DNA from 4 places in the Kitasatospora sp. NPDC036934 genome. Region 3 is predicted to be linked to each of the others. Evidence: riboswitches for the same ligand, from Rfam matches in the RefSeq annotation. Region 3 holds a riboswitch; each other region holds the start of a gene.
What was found. A riboswitch is a leader RNA that binds a small molecule or an ion and turns the genes downstream of it on or off. The one in region 3 is predicted to bind cyclic di-AMP.
Positions count from the first base shown of each region.

Region 1 (7,250 bases), on a different contig from region 3:
CGGAGTCGGCGGGCCGGCTGCTGCTGGCGGTGGCGCAGCGGGCGCACGACGCGGGGGTGGACGTGGACGCGGCGCTGCGCTCGGCCGCGCGCGGCTACCGGGACGCGGTGCGCGCGGCCGAGGGGCTCAAGCCGGAGTAGGCCCTGTCCGGCCGAGCCGGTCGGGCCGGAGCGGTCGTTCAGGCCGCCGTGGCGGTGTGCCCGGCGGTGTGTTCGGCGGGGCGCCGCTGCGGCGGCACGACCTCGCCGATGGCCTCGCCGACCAGGGCGACCAGTTCGGCGAGCCGCTCCAGGTCGAGGTGGTCGGGCAGGTCGGCGAGGGAGACGATCCGCTCGCCCCTGGGGCCGGCGACGCAGAAGAGGTCGATCGGCCCGAGGTGCTTCTCGGCGGTGTCGACCAGAGCGGCGACGTCGCTGGGCCGACGGATGTCACCGCCGACGCCGACCACCGGGCAGCCGGGCCGGTCGAGTTCGGCGGCGAGGTCCTCGGCGACTCCGGCGTGCTGGTCGGCGATCAGCATCCCGGCGGCGCCGGCCGCGGTGAACCCGCGGGCGAGGTCGGCTCCTGAACCGCCGTCGAGCACCGCGATGACGACGACTGCTCCGCTGACCCGCATGGCCTGCTCCTCCCTGTGGGCGACACCGCACCGGCGCCCACGCGTACTGCGGAGGATCGTAGGCACGTCCTGACCCTCCGCAACAGGGATTACCCCGCAGGTGACCAGGCTCACGCCTGCCACCGGGCCAAGAGCTGTCCAAGGGCTGTCCACCGACCGTCCACGGGCCGTCCACGGAGTGTTGGCGCACCCCTCGCGCACCGCTCACCCGCCGCTCGCGCACCGCTCACCCGCCGCTCGCGCACCGCTCGCCGGCGACGGATGAACCGGTGACTTCCCGGTGGCCGCCCAGGCGCCCGTCCGGCCCGGTCCGGTCCAGCGGTTACGGTCGACGCATGCCAGCTCAGCCCGAGGGCCCCCGGCCCGCCGCCCAGCCCGAACCGCAGCCCGCCCCGGAGCTCTTCACCTGGGAGTTCGCCGCCGACCCGTACCCCGCCTACGCCTGGCTGCGCGAGCACGCCCCGGTTCGCCGCACCACCCTGCCGAGCGGCGTGGAGGCCTGGCTGGTGACCAGGTACGCGGACGCCCGGCAGGCGCTGGCGGACAGCCGGCTGTCGAAGAACCCGGCGCACCACAGCGAGCAGGCGCACCGCACCGGCCGGGTGGGCATCCCGGGGGAGCGGCAGGCGGACCTGATGACCCACCTGCTGAACATCGACCCGCCGGACCACACCCGGCTGCGCCGCCTGGTGTCGAAGGCGTTCACCCCGCGCCGGGTGGCCGAGTTCGAGCCGCGGGTGCAGCAGTTGACCGACCGGCTGATCGACGGCTTCGCCCAGCGCGGATCGGCGGACCTGATCCACGAGTTCGCCTTCCCGCTCCCCATCTACGCGATCTGCGACATGCTGGGCGTGCCGGCCGAGGACCAGGACGACTTCCGGGACTGGGCCGGGATGATGCTGCGACACACGAAGCCGGGCCAAGGCGGCGGCCAACGCGGCGGTGTGGGGCGGGCGGTGAGGCGGATGCGGGCGTACCTGCTGGAGCTGATCCACCGCAAGCGGGCGGACCTCGGCGACGACCTGATCTCCGGTCTGATCCGGGCGAGCGACCACGGCGAGCACCTCACCGAGAACGAGGCCGCCGCGATGGCGTTCATCCTCCTCTTCGCGGGCTTCGAGACCACCGTCAACCTGATCGGCAACGGCACCTACGCGCTGCTGCGCAACCCGGAGCAGCGGCGCCTGCTGCAGGAGTCGGTGGCCCTGGGGGAGACCGGGCTGCTGGAGACCGGGATCGAGGAACTCCTGCGCTACGACGGGCCGGTGGAGCTGGCGACCTGGCGGTTCGCGACCCGGCCGCTGACCATCGGCGGGGTGGACATCCCGGTCGGCGACCCGGTGCTGGTGGTGCTGGCGGCGGCGGACCGCGACCCGGCCCGGTTCGCCGACGAGAACACCCTCGACCTGGCCCGGAGCGACAACCCCCACCTGGGCTTCGGGCACGGCATCCACTACTGCATCGGCGCCCCGCTGGCCCGGCTGGAGGGACGGGCCGCGCTGGCCACGCTGCTCTCACGGCTGCCCGATCTGCGGCTGGCCGAGAATCCGGAGGACCTGCGTTGGCGGGGTGGCCTGATCATGCGTGGATTGCGCGAACTTCCGGTCGAATTCAGTCCGGAAGCCCGCTCCCCGCACGCCCGTCCTGAGGCCCCGACACACTGACGTGACGTCGTCGAGCAGGCTCCAGATGCGGTGTGAACGAGCATCAAACCGGACAAAGCCCCGCTGTTGGTAGGCGATCGAGCACGCGCCGTAATTCTTGTGTGATGTCGGTGATATGAGCTTGTGATTGGTCTGAGGATCTGTCTAGTCTCCCTGGAGTTCGCAGCTGCGGACCCCGTGCGCGGAACGCCGAATCCTGCCCGCCGCGCGACGGGAAACCGACCAGACCCTGGGCAGGGGCGGGGGACCCAGGTTTGTTGCCGTCTCCCCACGGCTTGGGGTGAAGCCGCCCGAGCGGAATCGTTTCCGTCGACGGCGGCCGGGCCACCTCCCGGTCCGAACCCGACAGCTCACCTCGCAGGCGTGCGGAGAGGGACCTTCATGCTGTTCGTTGGAACTGGCCGTCATCGTCGTCGCTCCCAGGCCGAGAAGGCCATCGCCGTCGCCGGTGTGGCCGGCGTCGGACTCGCACTGCCGCTCCTCACCGCCACCGGAGCCTCCGCCGCCCCGGCCTCCGTCTGGGACTCCGTCGCCCAGTGCGAGAGCGGCGGCAACTGGAGCATCAACACCGGCAACGGCTTCTCCGGCGGCCTGCAGTTCACCCCCAGCACCTGGAAGGCGTACGGCGGCACCGCGTACGCGGCGCAGGCCAACCAGGCCAGCCGGGCGCAGCAGATCTCGGTCGCCGAGAAGGTGCTCGCCTCGCAGGGCCCGGGTGCCTGGCCGGTCTGCTCCGTCAAGGCCGGCCTGAGCAAGGGCGGCGCCCCGGCGGCCGTGGACACCTCCTCGGACGCCAAGCCGCAGTCCGCGCCGAAGCAGAAGGCCCAGCCGCAGGCCGCGAAGCCCGCCGCGAAGCCCGTCCAGCAGTACACCCCGAAGCACGCCGCGCCGAAGCAGGCCGAGCGGCCCGCCGAGCAGCCGGTGCAGCAGTACACGCCGAAGCACGCCGCCCCGCGCGCCGCCCAGGCCCCGTCCGCCCAGACCGGCCACGACTACACCGTCCGCTCCGGCGACACGCTGTCGACGATCGCCGCCGCCCAGGGCGTGTCCGGTGGCTGGCAGGCGCTGTACGACGGCAACCGCGGCACGGTCGGCGGCGACCCGAACCTGATCCTGCCCGGCCAGGTGCTGCACCTCGGCTGAGCCGTTCCGCACGGCTCCGGAAGCCGAACGGAGGAGGGGGCCGCGTCCGGCGGTCCCCTTCGTCCGCGTTCGTCCGTGATGGTGGGACAAGTCGGGTCGGGCAGGTGAACTACCGGTGGGTAGCGGGGCCACACGCTGAGACGGAGTCGAGGTCGACGTGGCCCCGGGAGCCCGGGCGGTTAGGCTCTGGTCGTAACGACTCCGCAATCCTCCGGCCGACCGGCACCACCGTCAGCCGGACCCTGCTTCCGCAAGGAGATGCTTCGTGCCGTCCATCGATGTCGTCGTAGCCCGCGAAATCCTCGACTCCCGCGGCAACCCCACGGTCGAGGTCGAGGTCGGCCTCGACGACGGCAGCACGGGTCGTGCCGCTGTTCCGTCGGGCGCCTCGACCGGCGCCTTCGAGGCGCTGGAGCTGCGCGACGGTGACAAGAACCGCTACTTCGGCAAGGGCGTGGAGAAGGCCGTCCTGGCCGTCATCGAGCAGATCGGCCCGGAGCTGGTCGGCTACGACGCCACCGAGCAGCGCCTGATCGACCAGGCCATGCTCGACCTGGACGCCACCCCGGACAAGTCCTCGCTCGGCGCCAACGCCATCCTGGGCGTCTCGCTGGCCGTCGCGCACGCCGCCTCCGAGGCCAGTGACCTGCCGCTGTTCCGCTACCTGGGCGGCCCGAACGCGCACGTCCTGCCGGTCCCGATGATGAACATCCTCAACGGTGGCTCCCACGCGGACTCCAACGTCGACATCCAGGAGTTCATGATCGCCCCGATCGGCGCGGAGTCCTTCTCCGAGGCCGTCCGCTGGGGCGTCGAGGTCTACCACACCCTCAAGGGCGTGCTGAAGGAGCGCGGCCTGTCCACCGGCCTCGGCGACGAGGGCGGCTTCGCGCCGAACCTGGACAGCAACCGGGAGGCCCTGGACCTCATCACCGAGGCCATCCAGAAGGCCGGCTACGTGCCCGGCCGTGACATCGCGCTGGCCCTGGACGTCGCCGCCTCCGAGTTCTACCAGGACGGCGCCTACCAGTTCGAGGGCAAGGCCCTGTCGGCCGCCGAGCTCATCGAGTACTACGCCGAGCTGGTCGCCGCCTACCCGCTGGTCTCCATCGAGGACCCGCTGGACGAGTCGGACTGGAACGGCTGGAAGGCCATGACCGTCAAGCTGGGCGACAAGGTCCAGCTGGTCGGCGACGACCTGTTCGTCACCAACCCGGCCCGCCTGGCCAAGGGCATCGAGACCGGCACCGCCAACGCCCTGCTGGTGAAGGTGAACCAGATCGGCTCGCTGACCGAGACCCTGGACGCCGTCGAGCTGGCCCAGCGCAACGGCTACCGCTGCATGATGTCGCACCGCTCCGGCGAGACCGAGGACGTCACCATCGCCGACCTGGCCGTCGCCACCAACTGCGGCCAGATCAAGACCGGTGCCCCGGCCCGCTCCGAGCGCGTCGCCAAGTACAACCAGCTGCTGCGCATCGAGGAGATCCTCGACGACGCCGCCGAGTACGCCGGCCGCGGCGCCTTCCCGCGGTTCCGCTCCGCGGACCAGTAAGCACAGCAGGTTCGAGGCCCGGGACTGTCCCCGGTAGCGCACGCCTGACCGGTGCCCCGGCGCACACCCCGTAGGGTGGGCGGCGGGGCACCGTCGCGACCAGGAGGGGATACGGGAGATGGCTGGCTGGAGGATCCCGGGCTTGGCGGCCCGGCCTCGGTTCACGAGCCGGGCGACCGTCCTCGTCCTGGTGCTCTGCTCGCTGGTCGCGATCCTGGCCTACCCGACCCGGCAGTTCATCTCCCAGCGCGCCGAGATCTCCGCCCAGCGGGCGAAGGCCGACCACGCGCGCCAGCAGGTCGACCAGCTGCGCCGGGACAAGGCCCGCTGGCAGGATCCGGAGTACGTCAAGGCGCAGGCCCGCGCCCGGCTGCACTACGCGGTGCCGGGGGAGACCCCGTACATCGCGGTGGACCCGTCCGGTGCGGCCGCCCGGCCCGCCGCCCCGGCCGGCCCCGCGACCCCCTCCGCCGAGGCGGCGGCCGGCCAGGCGAAGGCCGCCAAGCCCTGGTACACCAGCATCTGGGACTCGGTGGACGCCGCCGACACCGTCGCGCTGGCCCCCGCCGCCCCCCGTCCGCTCCCCCCGTCCTCCGTTGGAGACCCCACCCCCCATGACCACTGAGAACCACCCCGCCGTCTCCGACGCCGACGTCGCGGCCATCGCCGCCCAGCTCGGCCGGGTGCCGCGCGGCCTGCGCGGTGTGGCGCACCGCTGCCCCTGCGGCAACCCCGACGTCGTGGAGACGGCCCCCCGGCTGCCGGACGGCACGCCGTTCCCGACGCTGTACTACCTGACCTGTCCCAAGGCCGCCTCGCTGATCGGCACGCTGGAGGCCGAGGGCGTGATGAAGGACCAGACCGCCCGCCTCGCCGAGGATCCGGAGCTGGCCGCCGCCTACCAGAAGGCGCACGAGGACTACATCGCCCGGCGCGACGCGATCGAGGTGCTGGAGGGCTTCCCGAGCGCCGGCGGCATGCCGGACCGGGTGAAGTGCCTGCACGTGTTGGTCGGCCACTCGTTGGCGGCCGGCGAGGGCGTCAACCCGCTCGGCGACGAGGCGATCGGCATGCTGGAGGACTGGTGGGCCAAGGGCCCGTGCGTCTCCCCGGCCGAGGTCGAGGCGGCCGGGCAGCGGGTCCTGCGCAACCGGGCCAAGGAGCAGGACCACGAGGCCGTGATCGAGGCCAAGCAGCAGAAGACCGCCGAGCGGGCCGCCAAGAAGCGCGCCGCCGAGGCCGCGGCCTCGGAAGCCGGCGCAGCGGAGCAGGAGTCCGAGTGAGCATGACCCGTGTGGCCGCGATCGACTGCGGCACCAACTCGATCCGGCTGCTGGTCGCGGACCTCGACCCGGAGACCGGCGAGATCACCGACCTCGACCGCCGGATGATCATCAACCGGCTGGGCCAGGGCGTGGACCGGACCGGCCGCCTCCACCCGGACGCGCTGGAGCGCACCTTCGCGGCCTGCCGGGAGTACCGGGAGATCATCGAGGGCTTCGGCGTCGGCCCGGAGCGCACCCGCTTCGTCGCCACCAGCGCCTCCCGGGACGCCGAGAACAGCGACGAGTACGTCAAGGGCGTGCGCGAGATCCTGGGCGTCGAGCCGGAGGTGGTGAGCGGCGAGGAGGAGGCCCACCTGTCCTTCGTGGGCGCCACCAGGGAGCTGACCGGCGGCCAGTTCCCCGCGCCCTACCTGGTCTTCGACCTCGGCGGCGGCTCCACCGAGTTCGTGCTCGGCGCGGCCGAGGTGGAGGCGGCGCGCTCGGTCGACATCGGCTGCGTGCGGCTGACCGAGCGGCACTTCGCCGGGGCCGAGCTGCCGTCCGCGGAGCAGGTCGCGGAGGCCCGGGCGCACGTGCGGGCGGAGCTGGACAAGGCCGAGGAGGTCGTCCCGCTGACCGGTGCGGCCACCCTGGTGGGCCTGGCCGGGACGGTCACCACGGTGTCCGCGATCGCCCAGGACCTGCCCGCCTACGACTCGGCGCGGATCCACCACTCGCGGATCAGCCGCGAGCGGGTCGCGGAGATCGCCCGGGAGCTGCTGGCCGCCACCCACGCGGAGCGCGCGGCGATCCCGTCGATGCACCCGGGCCGGGTGGACGTGATCGCGGCGGGCGCGCTGGAGCTGCTGGAGATCATGGAGCGCACCGGCGCCGCCGAGGTGGTCGTGAGCGAGCACGACATCCTGGACGGCATCGCCTGGAGTACGGCCTCCTGAAGGCCCGCAGGCCTTACGGCACCGGCCCCGACGCCCTTTCCGGGGCGCCGG
Region 1 is NZ_JBVJQR010000009.1:291,338-298,587, forward strand. It holds gene ACZ7BZ_RS16740 (nucleoside triphosphate pyrophosphohydrolase) at 1-140, shown strand, start outside; gene ACZ7BZ_RS16745 (SDR family NAD(P)-dependent oxidoreductase) at 179-616, opposite strand; gene ACZ7BZ_RS16750 (cytochrome P450 family protein) at 952-2,280, shown strand; cyclic di-AMP (ydaO/yuaA leader) riboswitch at 2,491-2,660, shown strand; gene ACZ7BZ_RS16755 (transglycosylase family protein) at 2,662-3,423, shown strand; gene eno (phosphopyruvate hydratase) at 3,689-4,978, shown strand; gene ACZ7BZ_RS16765 (FtsB family cell division protein) at 5,121-5,603, shown strand; partial or broken gene ACZ7BZ_RS16770 (DUF501 domain-containing protein) at 5,575-6,111, shown strand; gene ACZ7BZ_RS16775 (Ppx/GppA phosphatase family protein) at 6,264-7,199, shown strand.
Region 1: it holds a riboswitch for cyclic di-AMP, as region 3 does, so the genes downstream of both, ACZ7BZ_RS16755 (transglycosylase family protein) here and ACZ7BZ_RS30830 (NlpC/P60 family protein) in region 3, are expected to answer to the same signal.

Region 2 (7,250 bases), on a different contig from region 3:
AGCGGCTCGGTGAGAAGGGCGTTCGGCAGCAGCACCACGACCCGCACCCCGCCGTACGGCGAGGGCGCCGAGCTGAGGGTGACCCGGAAGCCGTAGCTCTCGGCGAGCCGGCCGACCGCGGCCAGGCCCAACTGCGGCAGCTCGCCGAGCCGGGAGACCTCCAGGCTGCTGCCCCCGGCGAGCGCGTCGGCGGCCTTGGCGACGGCCTGTTCCGGCATGCCGACCCCGCCGTCGTCGATCTCGATGACGGCGCCGTTGTGCACCGGCATCAGGGTGACGAACACCTGGGTGCTGGGCGGGGAGTAGCGGGTGGCGTTGTCCAGCAGCTCGGCGATGGCGTGGATCAGGGCCTCGGCGGCGGCGCCGACCACCGCCGTCTCGATCCGGCTGCGCACGACCACCCGCTGGAACGGCAGGATGCGCGACTGGGCGCCGCGCACCACGTCCTCCAGCGAGACCGGTTCCGGCCAATGCCGGCCGGCCCGGGCGCCGCACAGCACGGCCAGGGTCTGGGCCAGCCGGGCCTGTTGGGCGGCGGCGTGGTCGGCCTTGAGCAGGCCCTCCAGCAGTGCCGGGTCGTCGTGGGTGCGTTCCATCTCGTCGAGCAGGGCCTGCTGGTCGTGGGCCATGACGAGGATCCGGCGGGCGACGCTGAGGAACGCCCGCTGGGTGGAGGCGGTGTGCTCCTGCTCCTGCTGGACGGCGGCCAGGTCGGCGCCCCGGCGGGAGAGTTCGGTGGTCAGCTGCTCCTGGAGCCGGGCGAGTTCGCCGTCCAGCCGGTCGGCCCGGCCGCGCTGGGTGACGGACACGGCGCGGTACCGCGCGGCGGCCACGAGGGCGAGGACGGCGAGCACGCCGGTAGCCGTTGCGCACCACTGAGTCATCGTCACGCGGCGAATTCTAGGGCGATGATCCTACGAAGGTGTGAACGGATCCCGCCAAGTGACCGGATCTCGTCAATATCGAGTCAATACGCCGTCATTCCTCCGTCGTTCGGACGCGATCCCGGGTTGCTGACGAGGTGTCCGGTCGTTCGTCCAGGGGCTTCCGGCCCCCTTCGGTGTGACGGGTGGTGGCTGGTTCGCATTCCGGGATGTGGGGGACTTGTGTGCACAGTGTTGTTGAACGTGCGACATTCGGTGCAGGTGAACCATTCCGCGGGTGCTACGGAACGGACGCCACCCGGTGCAGGAGCAGCAGCGCCACGTCGTCCGGCCGGTGCCTGCGCTCCGTCACGTTCAGGGTGAGCAGATCGGCCAGCCGCTCCAGCGCCGCCGCCGGCCCGATCCGCCCCGGACCGGCCTGCCGGGCCCACAGCTCCAGCCCGCCGAGCATCCGCTGCACCGACTCGTCGTAGTCCTCCTCGCGGTCCTCCACCAGCCCGTCGGTGTACGCCAGCAGCGTCTCGCCGCCCGCCAGCCGGTCGACCACCAGCGGGTAGGGCTGCTCCGGGGCCACCCCCAGCGGTGGGCCGCCCGGCAGCTCCAGCTCCACGGCGGCGGCGTCGGCGGTGATCCGCACCGGCGCCGGGTGCCCGGCCCGGGCCGCGGTCAGCCGACCGTCGGCCGGGTCCAGGGTCAGGTAGAGGCAGGTCGCGAACAGCTCGGTGTCCAGCTCGGCCAGCAGCCGGCTGGTCCGGGCCAGGGTGGCGGCCGGGTCGTGCCCGTCCGTCGCGTACGCCCGCAGGCCGCTGCGCAGCTGGCCCATCACGGCGGTCGCCTCGGCGTTGTGGCCCTGCACGTCGCCGATCACCAGCCCGATCCGGCCGTCCGGCAGCTTCAGCAGGTCGTACCAGTCACCGCCGATCTGCATGCCCTCGGTGCTCGGCAGGTAGCGGGCGGCACTGGCGATCCCGGGCAGCCGGGGCAGGGTGCGCGGCAGCATCGCGCGCTGCAGCTCGCCGGCCCGGTGGTGGTGGATGTCGTACAGCCGGGCCCGCTCCAGGGACTGCGCCAGGATGCCGGCGAAGGCCGAGTACAGGGTGCGGTCCTCGCGGCTGAAGGCGCGCTCGGCGGCGAAGGTGATCAGGCAGGAGCCGACCTGTCGACCGGAGGCCACCAGCGGCAGCACGGCCCAGGCGGCCGGGGCGTCCGGGCTGCGCGGCGTGCTGCCGGGCTGGCTGAACAGCGGGGCGGAGCGGGCCAGCGAGTGCTGCATCACCGGCTCGGAGAGGTCCGCCAACCGGGTCAGCTCGGCCCGGCGCGGACCGCCGTACACGGTGTGCGAGACCGGCAGCAGCCGGCCCTCGTCCACCAGGTCGAGCACGATGCCGGCGGCGCCGAAGGCCGGGCGGGCGACGTCGGTGACGGCGGTGGTGACGTCCCGTACGGTCACCGCGCGGGACAGCGCCCGGGTGAGCGACAGCAGCAGCGCCGTCCGGGCCCCGGCCGGGTCGTTCGGCGGCCCGGTGTCCCGGGCCGGGCGGTGGTCCACGGTGGCCAGCAGCCCGGCCATCCGCACCGGGCGGCCGTGCACGTCCAGCATCACCTCGCCGGACTCCTCGACCCGCGCGACCTTCCCGCCCGCGCGCAGCACCCGGTAGCCGATCCGGTAGCGCCCGCCGCTCGCCAGCGCCTCCGCCAGCGCGGCCTGCACGTCCGGCAGGTCCTCCGGGTGGACGATCCGCTCCAGCGGCGGGGCCGTCCCCTCCGGGTCGACGGGCCGGCCGGTGAGCGCGAAGGCGGCGGCGTCCCAGTGGCTCTCCCCGGTGACCAGGTCCCGCTCGAAGGCGCCGTGCCCGGCGGCCCGCACCGCGAGCGACAGCAGCGGATGGGTCGGCGCGGGGCCCGGACCGGCCGGCCGCGGGGGCGGGGCGGCGGTGTGCTCCAGCACGTGGTCCAGCAGGTGGTGCAGCCGGTGGGCGCAGGCCCCGGCGATCGTCTCCAGCACGTCCAGGTCGCGCCCCGGGACGGTGCCCCGGTGCGCCAGCGCGAGGGCCAGCACACCGATCGCCTGCTCGTCCACCACCAGCGGCAGGCTCACCACGGTGACCATCCCGGTGCCCAGGCCGGCGTTCCGGTTCGGGTAGTCGACGCTGGTGTGCTCCGGGCTGAGCAGGTACGGGCGGCGCAGCTTCAACGCCATCGCGGCGGGCAGCTCACCGGCGGGGTCGACCAGGCCGTAGCGTTCGAGCGCCCAGTCCGGCAGCCCGTGCGAGGCGGTCAGCCGGAGCGACCCGGCGGAGTCCAGCAGGTAGAGCGCGGAGCCCTCACCGGTGATCCAGCCCGGGCCCTCGGCGAGCACGGTGCCGAGCAGTTCGGCGGCACTGGTGCAGCCGAGCAGCAGGCGCACACAGCGCATCGGACTACGGGCGGGAGTGGGCACTGAATCTTCATACCCCATTTCGGCCCCGTCCGGCTCAGGGCGGGCCCCTCGCCCCAGCCGCCGCACCAGCACCGCGGGCCGGTCGTCCGCGCCGTCCTGCGCCACCCGCCCGCTGCACGGGAAGTCCGCTGCAGGGCAGGTTGGCTGCACCGGAAGTCGGCGGGCCCGACTTCCCGTGCACGCCCGAACCCGCCGCCCAGCGCGCGGCGCTCCCGCCGGCGGCGCGGAGGAAGCCGGCCGGGCCGGCTCGGTCACCGGGGCTGCTCGGTCACCGGGACTGGGGCCAGGTGCGGAGGCCGGTGGTGAGAGTGGTGACGAGGCGGTCGTGGGTGGTGGTGAGGTCTTCGGAGAGTTGGAAGGCGCCGCCGATGGAGAGGGCGGCGAAGCCGTGGGCGAGGGATCGGACGGTGCGGGCGGCGTGGATCACCTCGGAGCCGTCGAGGCCGTACCCGCGGAGGACGGCGACGATGACGCCGACGAGCCGGGTGGCCGCGCGGGTGAGGTCGTCGTCGGGCTGGGGGGCCTGGGGAAGGGCGGCGTAGCGGTGCGGGTGTTCGGTGGCGTAGGCCTGGTAGGCGCGCAGGACGGCGGTGACCGCGTCGTCCCCGCTGCGGCCGACGGCGGCTTCCGCGAGCCGGTCGGCGAGTTCCTCGGTGACCCGGACGGCGACGAGTCGCCGCAGTTCGGCGAGGCCGCCGCTGACGTGCTTGTACAGCGAGGGGGTGGCGACTCCGGCGCGGGTGGCGACGGAGGCGAGGGTGAGGGCTTCGGCGCCCTGGTCGTCGATGAGGGCGAGGGCGTGGTCGACGACCTGCTCGGGGGTCAGTCCTACGCGGGGCATGGCTTCGGGTTCTCCGTACGGCGGTGGGGGCGGGGCAGACGGGGGATCAGGCGAGTTCGGCCAGGAAGGGCAGCAGGGCGTCGGCTACGGCCCGGGGGTTGTCGGCCATCGGGTAGTGCCCGGATCCCTCGATCATGACCTTCCGCGCGCCGAGCTTCTCGGCCTGGAGTTCGGCGACGGCTTCCGGCTTCGGGAAGTCGGGGTCCTTGCTGCCCATCAGGACGAGGGCGGGGCAGCGGACGGCCGCGGTCCAGCCGATCGGCGCGGAGTCGCCGGTGACGTGGCCGCGGGTGGCGGTCTTGCGGCCGGGGGTGCGCAGGGCGGCGACCAGTCCGTCCACGTAGCCGTCGAGGTCGGCGGGGCGGGGGCCGGGGAAGGCCATCTTGCGCAGGTAGAAGCCCCAGACCCCGGGCCACTGGACCATGGCGGCGCCCATCGCGACCATGACGCCCCGCATGAGGGCGTTGGTCCGGTGTTCGACGAAGGCGTCGATCAGGGCGATCCCGGCGACCCGCTGGGGGGCGTCCCCGGCGACCTTGACGACGGTCGCGCCGGTGTAGGACTGGCCGACCAGGACGGCTCGTTCGATGCCGAGGTGGTCGAGCAGGGCGAGGACGTCGGTGGCGACGGCGGCCGGGCCGTAGTCGTCCCAGACGATGGAGGACTCGCCGAAGCCGCGCAGGTCCATGGTGATGACCCGGTGGCCGGCGGCGGTGAGCAGCGGGTGCAGGTGCCGGTAGGCGCGGCGGGAGTCGAGCATCCCGGGGAGCAGGACGACGGGGGTGCCGTCGCCCTGTCGGGTGTCGTCGTACGCGAGGCGGCCGCCGGGGACGTCGAGGTACTGGGTGCTCGGGGTGGTGCCGGTCATGGTGGGCCTCCGCTGGCTCGCTCGGTGCTGGCGATTGCTTCCGATAGCCATAAAGCTAAGGCTAATAGCCTTAGCCGTCAAGGGCCCTTCCCGGGTCCGCTCCGCTCAGACCCCCTCGACCCTGAACGGGTCGTGCTCGCTCAGCAGCTTCTCCAGCCGGGCCTGGTCGACCCGGGCGACGGTGTCCGAGGACTCCTGCCGGTCCCGGATCACCTTGGCGAGCGTGAAGGTGGAGGTGACGGTGTAGAGGAGCCCGATCCCGAGGAAGGCCCGGGTCCAGCCGCCGACGGGCAGGTAGGCGATCCCGGCGGCGAGGGCGGTGCCGGAGACGGCGAAGGAGAGGACGGCCTGGACGTAGTACGCGGCCGTGGTCCGTGACTGCATCGGTGCGTTCATGGCGCCAGGATGCGACGGGGCGGGCCGCTCGCACATGAGTAGGAGTACTCAGATGGGCCTGGCGAACGAAGGGCCGTTCGTTGACGACCGATCACCTGTTCCCCAGCAGTCCCGGACGGATGGCTTGGAATCAGGGCGTCCTAGGATTAACGTTTGATAACGCAGCGCGGTCGTCAACGCCGTACCCAGACGGCACCGTGCGCCGTCGCCTAATCCCACCGGCCGGCCTCCGGGCAGGTCAGGGAGCCGGGGAACCACGTTCCTTGGGGTGAATCGGCGGGGCCCCGGCCCGGCCGTAGGAGACCTTCCTGCTCCGAACCCGTCAGCTAACCCGGTAGGCGCGAAGGAAGGAAAGGAGCGCGCCTCCGTGGCGTCGACGCACACCCCGGCACACCCGGCCGGCCCCGCAGCCGGTACCCAGCTCCTCGACCACCCCGGCCCGGACGGCCCGGAGGCATTCGCCCCGGAGGCCGAGGCCAACCGCCACCGGATGCCGCGTCAGACCCGCGGAGCCTCCCCGCTGCTCGGCGTCACCGCCGTCGCCGCCACCCTGGGCGCCACCGGTTTCGCCTCCGCGACCCCGGCCGCCGCGCCCGCCGTCGAGGCCCCGGACGAGTCGCCGGTCGCCCTGGCCGCCGACCCCGGCCTCGCGCTCGCCGCCCGCATCCAGCAGCAGGCCGACAGCCAGCGCACCGCCGCCGAGGAGGGCGCCCGGCTGCAGGCCGCCCAGGAGGCCGAGGCCAAGGCCGCCGCCAAGGAGGCGGAGGCCAAGCGCGCCGCCGACGAGGCCGAGCGGGCCAAGGCCGCCGCCCTCACCCTGCCGGTGAAGGACTACAACCTCACCGCCCACTACGGCCAGAGCGCCCGCTACTGGGCCCACCTGCACACCGGCCTGGACTTCGCCGCCGACACCGGCACCGCGGTCTTCGCGGTCGGCCAGGGCACCATCACCTCGGCCGGCTGGTCCGGCTCGTACGGCTACCGGATCGTCGAGACCCTGCCCGACGGCACCGAGATCTGGTACTGCCACCTCTCCTCGATCATCAAGGGCTCCGGCAAGGTGACCTCCGGCCAGCAGATCGGCAAGGTCGGCGCGACCGGCAACGTCACCGGCCCGCACCTGCACCTGGAGGTCCGCCCCGACGGCGGCGCCCCGGTCGACCCGGAGACCTGGCTCCAGCAGCGCGGCCTCACCCCGTAGCCACCGCCGAAGGCCCCTGGAAACCGCCCACCGGCGTCCGGGGCCTTCGCGGCAGCTCACTCCGGCGGCAGCTGCGCCAGGTACGCGTCGATCTCGGCCGGTCCCGGCTCCGGCGCGAGTTCGGGGAACTCCTCCACCAGCAACCGCGGCAGCCCGGGCACCGTCCAGTCGCCGAGCAGGTCGAGCGCCACCTCCGCCGCGGCCGCCTCGAAGTCCTCGAAGTCTCCGGCCAGTTCGTCCGGCATCGGCCGCCCCAGCGCGTTCAGCTCGGCCAGGTTTCGGTAGCTGCGCCGCATCAGGCCCTGCTCCAGCAGCCGCCGGGCGCCGTCGGTGGCCATGCCGACCGACAGCACCCGGCCCGGCCCCCAGCCCTGCTCGTCCGGTTCGTCCAGCCAGCCGGTCGGCGTCAGTGCCTCGTACCCGGCGAGCCGCTCCTCCTCGCCCAGCCCGGCGAACCCGGCCAGCCAGCCCCGGACGGCCTCCGGGTCCGCGACGTCCACCCCGTGGGCGTGCAGCAGCACCGCGTACAGCCGGGGCCAGGTCACCAGGTCGGCGCGGCGCAGCAGGCCGACGGCGACCTCGCCCTGCCACTCGGCCTCGGCGTGCAGCCGCTCCTGGCG
Region 2 is NZ_JBVJQR010000035.1:25,980-33,229, reverse strand. It holds gene ACZ7BZ_RS33865 (sensor histidine kinase) at 1-884, opposite strand, end outside; gene ACZ7BZ_RS33860 (SpoIIE family protein phosphatase) at 1,165-3,324, opposite strand; gene ACZ7BZ_RS33855 (TetR/AcrR family transcriptional regulator) at 3,593-4,165, opposite strand; gene ACZ7BZ_RS33850 (alpha/beta fold hydrolase) at 4,212-5,033, opposite strand; gene ACZ7BZ_RS33845 (YiaA/YiaB family inner membrane protein) at 5,139-5,429, opposite strand; cyclic di-AMP (ydaO/yuaA leader) riboswitch at 5,626-5,784, shown strand; gene ACZ7BZ_RS33840 (M23 family metallopeptidase) at 5,797-6,630, shown strand; gene ACZ7BZ_RS33835 (hypothetical protein) at 6,687-7,250, opposite strand, start outside.
Region 2: it holds a riboswitch for cyclic di-AMP, as region 3 does, so the genes downstream of both, ACZ7BZ_RS33840 (M23 family metallopeptidase) here and ACZ7BZ_RS30830 (NlpC/P60 family protein) in region 3, are expected to answer to the same signal.

Region 3 (7,250 bases):
GTGGCCTCGTGGGTGACCACCACCTGCCGGCCGAAGTCGCTGAGCCGCCCGAACGCCTCGGGGTTGATCACCACCCGGTCCGCCGGGGTGTGCCAGGGCGCGCCGGGGGCGGCCACGGTGACTGCGGCCATGCCCGTCCAGCCGGCCGGGTCGGCTTCCAGCAGCCGGGCGAACTGCGGCTCGGTGGCGGGCAGTTCGAGCAGCAGCCGGCCGGACCAGGCACTGCCCCAGACCGCACTGACGGCGGGCACCGCGTTGTCCCCCACCGCGACCAGACCGGCCGGATCGGGCCCACCGGCCAGGCCGAGCACCAGGCAGTGGGCGCCGGGGGCGGTACGGACGGGGCCGAGGTCCCACAGCGCCGGGGGCCCGCCGGTGCCCTCCTCCCGCTCGACCCGCCAGCCGCCCCGGTCCCGGACCAGCTCGATCCGGCGCGGGTACACCACGGGGTACTCGTCGTAACCGGTGATCCGCACGGCCAGTTCGACGGAGACGGTCAGCGTCGGCCGGTCCGGCCCGTCGGCCGGCGACAGCACCAGGCCGCGGTACGCCGCCTCGGCCCCGGTCAGCCCCGACCAGACGGGCAGCGAGCTCGCCCGCGCCGCCAGCAGCCCGGCGACCTCGGCCCGCAGGTCGGCGTCCCGCCCGTCGGGCACCGTCGCCGGGGCGGCCGGCGGCAGCGACAGCTGGGCCAGCCCGCCGGCCGCCAGCAGCAGCGCACCGCGCCGGGACACCACGCAGCGCGCCGGGTCTATCGGGTGGGGGCCGTCCGGCCCGCCGGGCGTCGCGCTCAGAGCCGGACCACTCCCGAGACCGGCATCGCGTTGACGCTCTCGTACCGGACTTTGGCCCCCGGGTACGGCGCGTGCACCATCACCCCGCCGCCGGCGTACATCCCGACGTGGTGCATGTCCCGGTAGAAGATCACCAGGTCTCCCGGCCGTGCTTCGGAGAGGCTGATCCGCTGCCCGGCGTACGCCTGGGCCTGCGAGGTCCGCGGCAGGGTCACTCCGGCCTGCCGCCAGCTGTAGTACATCAGACCGGAGCAGTCGAAGGCACGGGGCCCGGTGGACCCGTAGACGTAGGGCGAGCCGACCATCCGCACCGCGGCGGCCAGCGCGGCGGCCCCGCGCTCGGAGGCGGCCGGGGCGCTGCCGAGGTCCAGCCGGTCGGTGCCGCGGGTGGCGCGCGACTCGGCGTCCCGGGCGTCCTGGGCGATCATCCGGGTCCGCTCGGCGGCGCCCAGGCTGTTGAGCAGCTTCTGGGCCTTGGCCAGCCGCTGCTGGATCTGCTGCTTGTTCTCGGCCAGCGAGCGGCGGGCCTGGTCCAGCTCGGCGAGCTTGGCCGCGGTCTCGGTGCGGCGCTGGTCGAGCCGGCGCTGACGGGCGACCAGCTCGTGCAGGGTCTCCTGCTGCCGTTCGGCGGCCTGGCCGAGGGTCCGGGCGCGGGCCAGGTAGCCCTCGGGGTCGGTGGAGAGCATCAGCTGGGCGGTCTGGGCCATCCCTCCGCCGCGGTACTCGGCCCCGGCCACCGTGGCGAGGTCCCCGCGCAGCTGGTTGAGCTGGTCCTGGGCGGCGGCGACCTCGCCCTGGAGGATCGTGGTCTCGCCGAGCAGCCGCTTCTGCGCCTCCTGGGCGGCGTTGTACTTCTCCGACGCCTGCTCGGCCTCGTCGTACAGCTGCTCGACCTGAGCCTTGACGTCCTTGCGGTCGGGCGCATCCGGCGCGCCGGGGGTGGCCTGGGCGCTGCCGGCGGTCGCCACGCCCAGGGCCGTGGTGGCGGCCGCGGTCAGTACCAGCGCACGGGCGAGCAGTTGGGAACGACGGTGCACGGGCATGGCTGCAGCGGCTCCATTCCTGCGGCGCGGCCCCGCGGCCGCGCCCTGCTGGGCGGCCGTCGAGCGGGAGTCCGGTGGCAGACGTTAGCGAGTCCGGGCAAGTGAGTCCAAACCCCTACCGACCCGAATATTTGACCCCTATTCGGACACCAGGCCGAGCAGCCGGAAAAGCCGCAGGCCCGGCCCTCCGTGACGGAGGACCGGGCCCGTGAACCTTCGAGCGGGGATCAGACCCGGACGATGGAGGCCAGCGGCATGTTGGAGACGGCCTCGTAGCGGACCGACGCACCCGGCTTGGGCGCGTGCAGCACCTGGCCGTTGCCCGCGTAGATGCCGACGTGGTGGGCGTCGCCGTAGAAGATCAGCATGTCACCGGGCTGGGCCTGGGAGATGTCCGAGCCGATCCGGGTGCCGGCGCCGGCCTGCTCCTGGGAGGTGCGCGGCAGCGACACACCCGCCTGGTTGAACGCCCAGACCATCAGGCCGGAGCAGTCGAAGGAGCCGGGGCCGGTGGCGCCCCAGACGTACGGGCTGCCGACCTTGGTGGCGGCGGCGGCCAGCGCGGCCGCGCCGTGCGAGCTGCCCGGGGCGACCTTGACCGGCGCGGCCGCGGCGCCCGAGCCGAGGTCGCTGCGGCTGCTGTCGCGCGAGGCGCGGTCGGCCGGCTGGACGGCCTTCGCGGCGGCGTCCGCCTTGGCCTTGGCGTCGGCGGCGGCCTTGTCCTCGGCCGCCTTGAGCGCCTGGCGCTCCTGCTCGGTCAGCGTGTTGAGCAGGTCCTGGGCGGCCTTCAGCTTGTTCTGGACCTCGTCCTTGGAGGCCTTCAGCTGCGTGGTGGTGGCTTCAAGCTCGCCGAGCTTGCTCTGGGCCTCGGTGCGGTCCTGGTCCAGCTTGCGCTGCTGGTCCTGGAGCTGCTTCAGCTGGTTCTTCTGGGTGCTGCCGGCCTGGTTGAGCGCACCGGCCTGGTTCAGGAAGTTGTCCGGGCTGGAGGAGAGCATCAGCTGGACGGTCGGGGATATCCCACCGTTGCGGTACTGCTCGCCCGCGATCTCGGCGAGGCCGCCCTGCAGGTCGGTCACCTGAGCCTGCTGCCGGGCCACCTGGTCCTGCATGCCGGAGACCTGCTTCTCCAGCTCCTGCTGCTTCTCCTGGGCGGCGTTGTACTTCTCGGTCGCCTGCTCGGCCTGCTCGTTGAGCTGGTCGACCTGCTCCTTGACCTGGTCCTTGGTCGGCTGCGGGTCGGCGTGCGCGCCGGTCTGCGCGGAGAGCGCGACGGCGGCGGCGGCGAAACCGGTCAGGATCGAGACACGAGCGCGACTGGCGGGCTTGGGACGACGATGGGACGCCACGAAGGCGGACTCCTTCTTCCTACATCCGCCTACCGGGTGAGCTGACGGGTTCGGGCCGGAAGCATGCCCTACGGCGCCTCACCGGCCTCACCTGCGGCCGACCTGGCGCCGATTCACCCCGGAGGAACGTGGTTCCCCGGCTCCGCTCCGCAGCGCCCCCGACTACTGGGCTCCCCTGTCGGGCAGTCGCTTCGACCTGCCCCGCTGTTTCGCGAACTCGACGGTAACCACCGCCGCCACCCAGGCTGGGTGATCGACAGTGCGGTGGTTCGAGGCACGACCCTAGTAACTGAACCGTGATCCGTTCAAATCCTTGTCAGAAAAAAGACGGAAGATTGCCCATGTTCTTTTGTGAAAATGACTGATGGTGATCGCCGCCGGACGCAAAGCTGATCGACTCTCACCGATCGGCCATGAGGCGGGCGAACCCGAAGCGCCACCCCCGTCGGGAGGTGGCGCGGATCACAGGGCCGGAGCCGGCCCTTCGGGCGTGTCGGCTCGTCAGATCCGGCGGATCGTGTTGATCGACATGGCATCGGCCTTCATCACCTTCACCACGTCACCGGTGTGCGGCGCGTGGACCACCATGCCGTTGCCGATGTACATCGCGACGTGGTGCATGTCGCCGCCGTAGATCACCAGGTCCCCGGGCTGGGCGGTGGCCAGTGTCACGGCCGTCCCGATGTGGCCCTGCTCCTGCGAGGTGCGCGGCAGCGAGACGCCGGCCTGGCCGTACGCCCAGACCATCAGACCCGAGCAGTCGAAGGTGCTCGGCCCGGTGGCGCCCCACACGTACGGCGAACCCTGCTTGCTCATCGCCTTGGCGACGGCCACGGCCGCGTAGCCGCTGGCCGGCGGAAGGCTGCTGAGGTCGACCCGGTCGGCGCCGCGCGAGGCGCGGTCGTCCTGCTGCTGCTGGGCCTTCAGCGCGGCGCGGTCGGCGGCGCTGAGCGAGTTCAGCAGGTCCTGGGCGGTCTTCAGCTTGGTGTTGACGTCCGTCTTGGCCTGGTTCAGGTCCTTGGTGGTGGAGTCCAGCGAGGCCAGCACGGCGGCCGCCTCGCTCTTCTCCTGGTCCAGCCGGCGCTGCTGGTCGAGCAGGCCCTTGAGCGCCTCGGTCTGGGTGGTGCTGGCCTGCTGGACGCTCGACGCCTTCTCCAGGTAGCCCGACGGGTCGGAGGAGAGCATCAGCTGGACGGACGGGTCGATGCCGCCGGTGCGGTACTGCTCGCCGGCGACCTGGGCCAGGCCGGTCTGCAGCTGGCTCATCTGGTCCTGGCTGCGGGCCACCTGGTCCTGCAACTGGTCGGCCTGCTTGCGGAGCTGGTCCGCACGCTCCTTGGCGCCGTTGTACTTCTCCGCCGCCTGCTCCTGCTCCTGCTGGAGCTGGTCGATCTGCGCCTTGACGTCGCTGGTGTTCGGCTGCGGCGCGGCGTGTGCGGCCACCTGGGCGGAGAGGGCGACCGCGGTCGCAGCGGCCGCGGTGAGCACGGAGACCCGCGCGCGGCTCGGCTGCTTGGGACGGCGGTGGGAGGCCAAGAGACCCGCTCCTTCTTCCAACGGACTCACCTGTTCGGGTGAGATACCGGAAAATAGGTTTGACGCCAGACCCTAGTGAAGATCTACCCGTTTTGCCACTCCCCCGAAGGCGTGAACTCCGGTTCTCCCAGTGACTTCACCGGATCCGCACACCCGCCCGACGACGGCGCTGACCTGCCGTCACGCCGCCCGGGCCGCTGGTCAGGGCCTGGCCAGCCGGTTCAGCAGCAGCACCGAGGCCACCGGGCGCGCGCCCGCCTTCCGCACGCCGTCCGCGACCTCCCGGTCGGTGGAGACCACCACCACCGGACGGCCCTGCGGCTCGGCCCGGACCAGACGGCGGATCAACTCGTCCGCGGTCTCGCCGGTCCGACTGAACCGTACCCGCACCCCGCGCGGTGGCGCCATGATGACCGGGACGTCCAGGTCCTGCCCGTCGAACACACAGGTGACCTCCGCCTGGGTGCGCTGGGCCAGCATCGCCAGCCCGCCCAGCAGCCGGATCCGCTGCTGCTCCAGCGGCAGCGTCGGGTACCCGGTCTTGGTCACGTTGTAGCCGTCCACCACCAGGTGCACCTGGGGGATCGCCAGCAGCTGGTCCAGCAGCGCCGGGTCGTCGTCGGCCAGGCCGCGCCGGGCCACGTCGTGCGGCGAGGCCGCCCCCGGCACCACCGCCTCCACCAGGTCCGCCGGGCGGATCTGGGAGACCGGCAGCGCCAGCTCGCGCTGCAGCCCCTGCGCCGACTGCAGCACGGTGTCCAGCAGCAGCCGCAGCCGCATGTCCTCGACGCTGCGCCCCTCCCGGGCCGAGCGGCGGCCCTGCTCGGCCGCGTTCTCCAGCTCGGACACCCGGTGCCGCAGCCGCCGCGCCTCGCTCTCGGCCGCACTGCGCTCGCCCGCGGCCTGCGCCCTGGCGGCCTCCAGCTCGCCGGCCACCCGCCGGGTCTCGGCCTGCGCCCGGCGGGTGTCGCTCTCCAGCGACCGCACCTTCTTGCGCAGCGACTCGGCCTCCCGCCGGACGCCCTCGAACTCCGCGCGCTGGCGGTCCAGGTCCGCCCGGGCGGCGGCCCGCACCTCGGCCAGCTCGGCCTGCAGCTTCTCCACCAGCCGGGAGGCCTCCGCCACCGCGTCCTCGGCGCCGGCCCGCTCGGCCTCCTCGCCGGCCTCGGCGACCAACCGGCTCCAGCCCGCCGACCGCACCAGGTAGGCGGCGGCCGCGACGTCCATCGGATCGGCGGCGCCGGGGACGGTGCCCGACTCCAGCGCCTTCACCAGGTCCGGCTGGCCCAGCCGCAGCCGCTCCGCTATCCGCACCCGGAAGGCCGGCTCGGACTCCAGCGCCGCCGCCAGCGCGGTGGCCGCGTACTTGGCCCGCCGCGCGGGAGTGAACTTGGCGTACTGACGCAGGCTCTGCGGCAGTTCCCCGGGCGGCAGCCCGCCCAGCGCGTCCGAGGCCAGCCCGACCACCCGTCGGCGCACGCCCTCGGGCAGCGGCCGGTCCAGCTTCTCGGCCGTGCGCTCCGCCGCGGCACCCGGGGCAGTGGTCTCGGACGGAACCGTCCCGGCGGCCGGCTGCGGTGCCTGCGCAGCGGGCTGAAGCCCCTGCGGTTCGCCGGGCTCCCTCGCTGCGTCCACCACGTCCTCGGCTCCGATCCTGGTCCAGCGGGTGCGGCCGCGGCCGCCCCTGTCGTCACGCTCCGTGCGTCTTGTCTGTATTGTCCCGTGCGGTGGACGGCCGCGTCGCGCACCGCCCGCCGCACCGGAGGGGTCAGCCCTGCGCGGCAGGGGCCTCCGCGCCCTCGGCGCCCGGGCGGGCCACCAGCTCGACCTGGTCCACCGCGTTGCACCAGCGGCAGCGCACCGACTCGACCGTCTCGCTGTGCACCTCGGTCTCCTCGACCTTGGACTCGCCGGCCAGGTCGAAGTGCAGGAACTCGGTCACCCGCGCGGTGCGGGTCACGTCGAAGCGGGTGAGGTTGCCGCACAGCGTGCAGCGCCAGCGCGTCTCGGCGGTCAGGGCGGGGACGGTCATCGGGGATCCTCTCGGCTGGTTCCCTGGGTGGGCTAGGCGCTCCCCCCGGAGCCCCGGCGTCGGCGGCGGGAGGCGGGATTGCCCGGCCCAAGCCTATTGCCTGGGGCAACCATCAGGACCACCGGTCAGCCGAGATGACCGGAGCCCGTTCCGGCCCACCGGACCGACCGGTAGTCCACCTGCCGTAAACCGCTGTGTCACCTGCCGCGCCCGGAGGGATGCTTGGCCGCATGGCGCTCGCGACCCCCGGCCACACCGACGCCCGGGACGGCCGCCCGGCGGTGGCCGCCCCGGCGGTCACCTACGCCCTGATCGCGGTCAACACCCTGGTCTTCCTGCTCGGCCCGGCGGCCGGCGTCAACCCGCTGTACGGCACCGGCCAGGCCCGGATCTGCGCCGAGCAGCGCTACGAGCAGCGCTGGGGAGCCGTCCCCGCCGAACTGCTGACCGGCCACCCGCTCACCGCCGAGCAGCTGGCCGAGGCCCCCGACCCGGTCCC
Region 3 is NZ_JBVJQR010000026.1:85,354-92,603, reverse strand. It holds gene ACZ7BZ_RS30840 (hypothetical protein) at 1-737, opposite strand, end outside; gene ACZ7BZ_RS30835 (C40 family peptidase) at 791-1,837, opposite strand; gene ACZ7BZ_RS30830 (NlpC/P60 family protein) at 2,065-3,183, opposite strand; cyclic di-AMP (ydaO/yuaA leader) riboswitch at 3,194-3,348, opposite strand; gene ACZ7BZ_RS30825 (C40 family peptidase) at 3,685-4,719, opposite strand; gene ACZ7BZ_RS30820 (NYN domain-containing protein) at 4,921-6,222, opposite strand; gene ACZ7BZ_RS30815 (hypothetical protein) at 6,488-6,751, opposite strand; gene ACZ7BZ_RS30810 (rhomboid family intramembrane serine protease) at 6,982-7,250, shown strand, end outside.

Region 4 (7,250 bases), on a different contig from region 3:
GCGCCGCCGTCTCCAAGGTGCTGCTGGCCGACCTCCCGCTGCCCGAGCGCCGCCGGGTGGTGGCCGGGGTCGACTTCACCCCGCACACCGAACGCACCCTCACCACGCCCGAGGCGCTGCTCGCCGAGCTGGAGAAGGTCGCCGCCCTGGGCTGGGCGCAGGACCACGCCGAGCACGAGGCCTTCATCAACTGCGTGGCCGCCCCGATCCGGGACGCCAGCGGTCGGGTCGTCGCCGCAGCGTCGATCTCCGTCCCGGACGTCGTCCTCCCGTACGAGCAGGTGCTGGACCTCCTCCCCCAGCTGCTCGCCACCGCCCGCGCCATTTCGGCCGACTGCGGCCGCCCCCAGCACAACTGACGGCCCGCCACTCACTGCCGCACCCACCGCACGTAAGGAACCCCATGGACTCCGACAAGATCGAGATCCGCACCGACGGCGCCCCGGCCCCCGCCTGGATGTTCTCCCAGGGCGTCCGCAAGGGCCCGATCCTCCAGGTCTCCGGCCAGGGCCCGCAGGACCCGGCCACCGGCGAGTACCTCCACCACGGCGACGTGAAGGCCCAGACCCGCCGCACGCTGGAGAACGTCAAGGCCATCGTCGAGGCCGGCGGCGCCACCATCGAGGACGTGGTGATGTTCCGTGTCTACCTCACCAAGCGGGCCGACTTTCCACTGATGAACGAGGTCTACGCCGAGTTCATCGACGAGAACATCAGGCCGGGCGGGGTGAAGCCCTGCCGCACCACGGTCTTCGTCGAACTGCCGCAGGAGCCGATGCTGGTGGAGATCGACGCCCAGGCCGTCGTCGGCTGACCCGCCGCCACCGCCGCCCCCGGGGCCCGGACGCCGTCACGCGTCCGGGCCCCGTCGCACTTGCCACCACCCTCCGCGAAGATTAGGTTAGCCTTACCTAACTAACAGGAGGTCCGTCCATGAGCCTGCCCACCTGCGACGCCCAGGTGCCCGAGCCCACCACCGCCGACCGGGTCCACAGCCTGCTCAGCGCGACCTCCTCGCTCACCGTCCGCGCCCTCGGCGAGCACCACGACCTGGACACCCCGGTCTCCGTCCACGGCTCCCGGCTGCGCCTGCGCGCCCCACTGGACGCCCCGCTCACCGCGGCCGCCGCCGGCGCCACCGACGGCCTGGCCGTCGTGCTCGACGTCACCGACGTCTCCCCCGTCGCCGTCCGCGCCCGGATCCGCGCCCGGCTCACCCTGGCCGGCCGACTGCACCTGGCCCACCTCGCCGACGACGGCCTCAGCGTCCACCTGCGCGTCGACGTCGCCCACGCCGTCCTCGCCACCCCGTACGGCACCAGCGCACTCACCGCCGCCGACCTCACCCTCGCCGCCCCCGACCCGCTGGCCCGGTACGAGGCCGCCCTGCTCACCCACCTGGCCGACGACCACGCCGACGCCCTCGATCTGCTCACCCGCCTGCTCGACCCGGCCCTGCTCACCCACCGGCCGGACGTCCGCCCGCTCGCCCTGGACCGCCACGGCCTGGTGCTGCGCCTGGACCACTCGCACGGCCACCGCGACGTCCGTCTGGTCTTCCCCGAACCCGCCGACGACACCGAGGACTTCGGCCACCGGATGCACCAGCTGCTCGGTGCCGCCGAGCACGGCCTGCCCGTCCACCGGAACTGACCCGCCGAAACCGAACGGCTCGCGGAATCGGAGCTCATCCCGGGAATCACGGGAGTTGACGCCCTGTTCGACACCTCGCGCACGCACCGCGAGGCCCCGGGAAACGGCGGTGGCCGGCCCGGCCGCACGAGAGCTGTCTCGTACGGCCGGACCGGCCGTGGGCGTGTCCCGCGCCCAGGTCCACTGGTGCGGCGATCACCCGGTCGAGCGGTCACCCGACATGACCATCCCGGGCGGTCGATTCGCCCCGCATCAGCGGTGGTTCACAGTCCTGCGGCAGGGAGCAGGCGGGTCAGAGCGCGACGCCGTGCGCCCGCAGGTAGGCGACCGGGTCGATGTCCGAGCCGTACTCCGGACCGGTGCGGATCTCGAAGTGCAGGTGCGGGCCGGTCACATTGCCGGTCGCGCCGGAGAGGCCGAGCTGCTGGCCGGTGGTGACGGTCTGACCGATCGACACGCCGATCGAGGACAGGTGCGCGTACTGGGCGTACTTGCCGTCGGCGAGCTTGATCTCGACCTCGTTGCCGTAGGCGCCGCCGTTGCCGGCCTTCACCACGACACCGTTGGCGACGGCGCGCAGCGGGGTGCCGGTGGAGGCGACGAAGTCCTGGCCGGTGTGGTGGCCGGAGGCCCACATCGAGCCGGCCACGCCGTAGGCCTCGCCCAGCACCGGGTTGGCCAGCGGGGCGACGTAGCCGGAGGTGGCGGCGACCGGGGCGGCCGTGACGGCCTGGGCCGGGGCGGCGGTCTGCACCTGGGTCTGCAGCTGGGCACCCGGCTTGGCGGCCTCGGTCCGGACCTGCGGCTGGGTGTCCGCGGCGGCGGAGGCGTCCTGGGTGGCCGGAGCGGTCGGCTTGGCGGGCTTCTCCGGAGCGGCGGGCTTCGCAGCGTCAGCGGCCTGACCGGCGTGGCCGGCCTGACCGGCGAGGGCCAGCTGCTGGCCCGGGAAGATCAGGTTCGGGTTGGCGCCGACGACCGAGCGGTTCTGCTCGTACAGCGCGTGCCAGCCGCCGTCGACGTGCTTGGCGTCGGCGATCTTCGAGAGGGTGTCGCCGCTGACGACGCGGTAGCTCTCCTGACCGGTGGCCGAGGCGCCGGCCACCGAAGCGCCGGTGGCGGAGGCGGCCGGAGCGGCCTCGTGCGAGGCCGCCGAAGCGGTGGCGGCGGCCGGGGCGGTGTGCGCCTGGGCGCTCATCGCGGTCACGAGCGGCAGGACGAACGAGGCGCCGGTGACGGCGGTGGCGATGCCGATGCGGGCGGCACGGGGCAGGGCGATACGACGAGCCTGTGCAGGCATGGAATTTTCCTCTCCGACGCCTGCGAGGTGAGCTGTCGGGTTCGGGCTGGAGTTGCCCGGCCGCTCATGCGCGGCTTCACCCCAAGCCGGTCCTGGTCGTCCGCGCGCTGAAAAGGCGCGAACTCCGGTCCGGCGACTTACCTGTGGGTCCCCCGCTCCTGCCGTACAGAGTTCGGTTCGAGCCACCGGGCAGCGGCAGGACTCGGCGTTCCACCCGGTGGATCCGTCCGGACTGGCCGGGCGGTCGCTGAACTAAAACTCATCCGTTCAGGTGAAGCAATGTCGATCTCTTGAATCCGCAACCACCCCCGCCGCCATGGTCACCCTCCGAATGATCCAGCACACCGTGCGTGCACAATCCATTCACCCGGCGCCACTGATCCACCACCCTGCGCCGACCACCCCACCGCGACGCGACCATTCGCTCACGCACCGCCACCGACCGACACACCACCCGGTGACCCTTGTCACGTACACCCCGTCGGACCAGGATCTGCCCCGTGACCACCTCTCAAGCAGGCACTCTGCGCCTGGGCACCGGGCAGGGTCGCTGGGTTCTCCTGGCAACGGTGCTCGGCTCCAGCATGGCGATGCTCGACGGCACCGTGGTGAACGTCGCCCTGCCCCGGATCGGCGCCGACCTCGGCGCCTCCCTCGCCTCGCTGCAATGGACCCTGAACGCCTATCTGCTCACCCTGGCGGGCCTGATCCTGCTCGGCGGCGCCCTCGGCGACCGCTACGGCCGGCGCCGGGTCTTCCTGATCGGCGTGGTCTGGTTCGCCGCCGCGTCCGCGGCCTGTGCCGCCGCCCCGACCATCCACGTGCTGATCGCCGGCCGCGCCGTCCAGGGCATCGGCGGGGCGCTGCTCACCCCGGGCTCGCTCGCCATGCTCCAGGCCGTCTTCCACCCGGAAGACCGCTCGGCGGCGGTGGGCCTGTGGTCCGGCCTGGGCGGGGTGTCGGCCGCCGTCGGCCCCTTCCTCGGCGGCTGGCTGGTGGACGGCCCCGGCTGGCGCTGGATCTTCCTGCTGAACCTGCCGCTGGCCGCCGCCGTCATCGCGGTGACCTCCCGTTACGTCCCGGAGAGCCGGGACGAGTCGGCGACGGGCCGCTTCGACGTACCCGGCGCGCTGCTCGCCGCGCTCGCCCTCGGCGCGATCACCTACGCGCTCACCGCCGCCGGGGAGGGCCTGTCCCCCGCCGTCTGGGTCACCGGGGCGACCGGCCTGCTGCTGGGCGCCGCCTTCGTGGCCGTCGAGCGGCGCACCCCCGATCCGATGCTGCCGCTCGGGCTGTTCTCCTCCCGGCTGTTCACCGCCGTGAACCTGGTCACCCTCTGCGTCTACGCGGCGTTCAGCGGCGTGTTCTTCCTGCTGGTGGTGCAGCTGCAGATCGTCTCGGGCTTCTCCCCGCTGGTCTCCGGCTTCGCGCTGGTGCCGATCACCGTGCTGATGCTGACCCTGTCCGCGCGGGCCGGCCGCCTCGGCAAGCGGATCGGCCCGCGCATCCCGCTCACCGTCGGCCCGCTGCTGTGCGCGGCCGGGGTGCTGCTGATGCTGCGCACCGGCCCGGACTCCTCCTACTGGGCGGACGTGCTGCCCGCGGTGGCGGTGATGGGATCCGGGATGACCCTGCTGGTCGCGCCGCTGACCGCGACCGTGCTGGCCGCGGTCGAGGTGCGGCACGCCGGCATCGCCAGCGGCGTCAACAACGCCGCCGCCCGCGCGGCCGGGCTGCTCGCGGTGGCCGCGCTGCCCGCGCTGGCCGGGCTGAGCGGCGACGCCTACCGGGTGCCGTCCTCGGTGGACTCCGCCTTCCACACCGCGATGCTGATCTGCGCGGGCCTGCTGACCGCCGGCGGGCTGATCGCCTTCACCACCATCCGGGGCAATGTGCTCGCGCCGGAGGAGGCGCACCCGCTGGCCGAGCCGAACTGCGACTGGCCGTGCGCCACCACCACCCCGCCGCTCGACCCGGGCCGCCCCCGGACGCCCGAGGGCCCCGCCACCGGAACGGCGGCGGGGCCCTCGACAGAGATCTGACGCTACGTCAGAGGATGTCGCCCGGCGCGTACTTGGCCGCCGCCGGGTAGGCCGCCGCGACGGCCTCCACCTGGCGGACGACCTCGGCGACCTGCGCCGCGGCCGCACCGGTGAAGGACAGCCGGTCGGCCAGCAGCGCGTCCAGCGCGGCCCGGTCCAGCGGGATCCGCTCATCGGCGGCGAGGCGGTCCAGCAGCTCGTTCTCCCGGGCGCCCGCGCGCATCGCCAGCGCGGAGGCGACGGCGTGCTCCTTGATGACCTCGTGACCGGTCTCCCGGCCGACGCCCGCGCGCACCGCGCCCATCAGCACCTTGGTGGTGGCCAGGAACGGCAGGTAGCGGTCCAGCTCGGCCTCTACCACGGCGGGGAAGGCGCCGAACTCGTCCAGGACGGTGAGGAAGGTCTCCAGCAGGCCGTCGAAGGCGAAGAACGCGTCCGGCAGCGCGACCCGGCGCACCACGGAGCAGGAGACGTCGCCCTCGTTCCACTGGTCGCCGGCCAGCTCGCCGGTCATCGAGGCGTAGCCGCGCAGGATGACGGCCAGGCCGTTGACGCGCTCGCAGGAGCGGGTGTTCATCTTGTGCGGCATCGCGGAGGAGCCGACCTGGCCCTCCTTGAAGCCCTCCGTCACCAGCTCGTGGCCGGCCATCAGACGGATGGTCTTGGCCAGGCTGGACGGCGCGGCGGCCAACTGGACGAGGGCGGTGAGCACCTCGAAGTCCAGCGAGCGCGGGTAGACCTGGCCGACGCTGGTGAGCACGTTCTCGAAGCCGAGGTGGCCGGCGACCCGGCGCTCCAGCTCGGCCAGCTTCTCGGTGTCGCCGCCGAGCAGGTCCAACATGTCCTGGGCGGTGCCGACCGGGCCCTTGATCCCGCGCAGCGGGTAGCGGGCGATCAGCTCCTCCAGCCGCCGGAAGGCGACCAGCAGCTCGTCGGCGATCGACGCGAAACGCTTGCCCAGGGTGGTGGCCTGCGCGGCCACGTTGTGCGAGCGGCCGGCCATGACCAGCTCGGAGTGCTGCGCGGCCAGGTCGGCCAGGCGCACGAGCACGGCGACCGTACGGTCCCGGACGTGCTCCAGCGACTGGCGGATCTGCAGCTGCTCGACGTTCTCGGTCAGGTCCCGGGAGGTCATCCCCTTGTGGATCTGCTCGTGCCCGGCGAGCTCGCTGAACTCCTCGATCCGGGCCTTCACATCGTGGCGGGTGATCCGCTCACGGGCGGCGATCGAGCCGAGGTCGACCTGGTCGATCACCCGCTCGTAGTCGGCGACGGCGTTCGCCGGCACCTCGACACCGAGGTCCTGCTGGGCCTTCAGGACGGCGAGCCACAGGTGGCGCTCGAGGACCACCTTGTGCTCGGGGGACCACAGCTGGGCCAGGGTCGCCGAGGCGTACCGGGAGGCCAGGACATTGGGGATCTGGGGCTTCGCGCTCACGCTTCGCAAGCCTAACAGCCGAGGTCACGCCGAACGTCGGCGGATGGGGTCGCCCGACTCCCGCCCGCCGATCCCCACAGCCGCCGATCCGCCGCAGCCCCACCGATGCGCCCACGGCCCGCCGATGCACCCACGAGCGCAACCACCGATGCGCCCACGGCCCGCCATGCGCTCACGGCCCGCCGATGCGCCCGTGAGCGCACCGGCCGGGCGGCCGCTACTGCTGCGCGACGCCCGTCCGGCCGGCCAGCACCGGGAGGACCTGCCCGCAGATCGAGTGCAGGGCGATCCGCTGCTCGTCGGTCATCGCCTCGAAGGCCTGGTGGGTGCGGGCCATCTCGCCGCGGATGCGGTTGAGGATCTCCCGGCCCTCGTCCGTGATCACCACGATCTTCACCCGCCGGTCGCCGGCGGCAGCCTCCCGGTTGGCGAGGCCCAGCGTCTCCAGCCGGTCCACGATCCCGGTCACGTTCGACGCGTCGCAGCCCAGGCGCCCGGCCAGTGCCCGCATCGGCACCGGTTCCTGCACCGAGCCCAGCGCCTTGGCCTGGGAGGAGGACAGCCCGTGCCGGGCCGCGGCCGCCGCGAAGTCCTGGAAGTACGCGGCGCCGACGGCGGCCAACGCCTCCATCAGCTCGGCGTTGGTCGGTACGGTCGTCGTCGAGGTCGAACCCATGGGGTCAGCGTACGGCCGAGTGCTTCAGTAACTCAAGCTTTGACCACGGCAACCGTCGGCGAGTCGCCTCACACGTCCGTCGATCGGGGGAAGGTCAGAGCACCAGCTGATCGAACAGCCGCCGCAGCTCCGCCTCCGGGTCCG
Region 4 is NZ_JBVJQR010000022.1:33,366-40,615, reverse strand. It holds gene ACZ7BZ_RS28665 (IclR family transcriptional regulator) at 1-359, shown strand, start outside; gene ACZ7BZ_RS28660 (RidA family protein) at 404-814, shown strand; gene ACZ7BZ_RS28655 (DUF2470 domain-containing protein) at 934-1,653, shown strand; gene ACZ7BZ_RS28650 (M23 family metallopeptidase) at 1,946-2,950, opposite strand; cyclic di-AMP (ydaO/yuaA leader) riboswitch at 2,953-3,138, opposite strand; gene ACZ7BZ_RS28645 (MFS transporter) at 3,451-4,992, shown strand; gene purB (adenylosuccinate lyase) at 5,000-6,439, opposite strand; gene ACZ7BZ_RS28635 (MarR family winged helix-turn-helix transcriptional regulator) at 6,648-7,106, opposite strand; gene ACZ7BZ_RS28630 (DUF3037 domain-containing protein) at 7,201-7,250, opposite strand, start outside.
Region 4: it holds a riboswitch for cyclic di-AMP, as region 3 does, so the genes downstream of both, ACZ7BZ_RS28650 (M23 family metallopeptidase) here and ACZ7BZ_RS30830 (NlpC/P60 family protein) in region 3, are expected to answer to the same signal.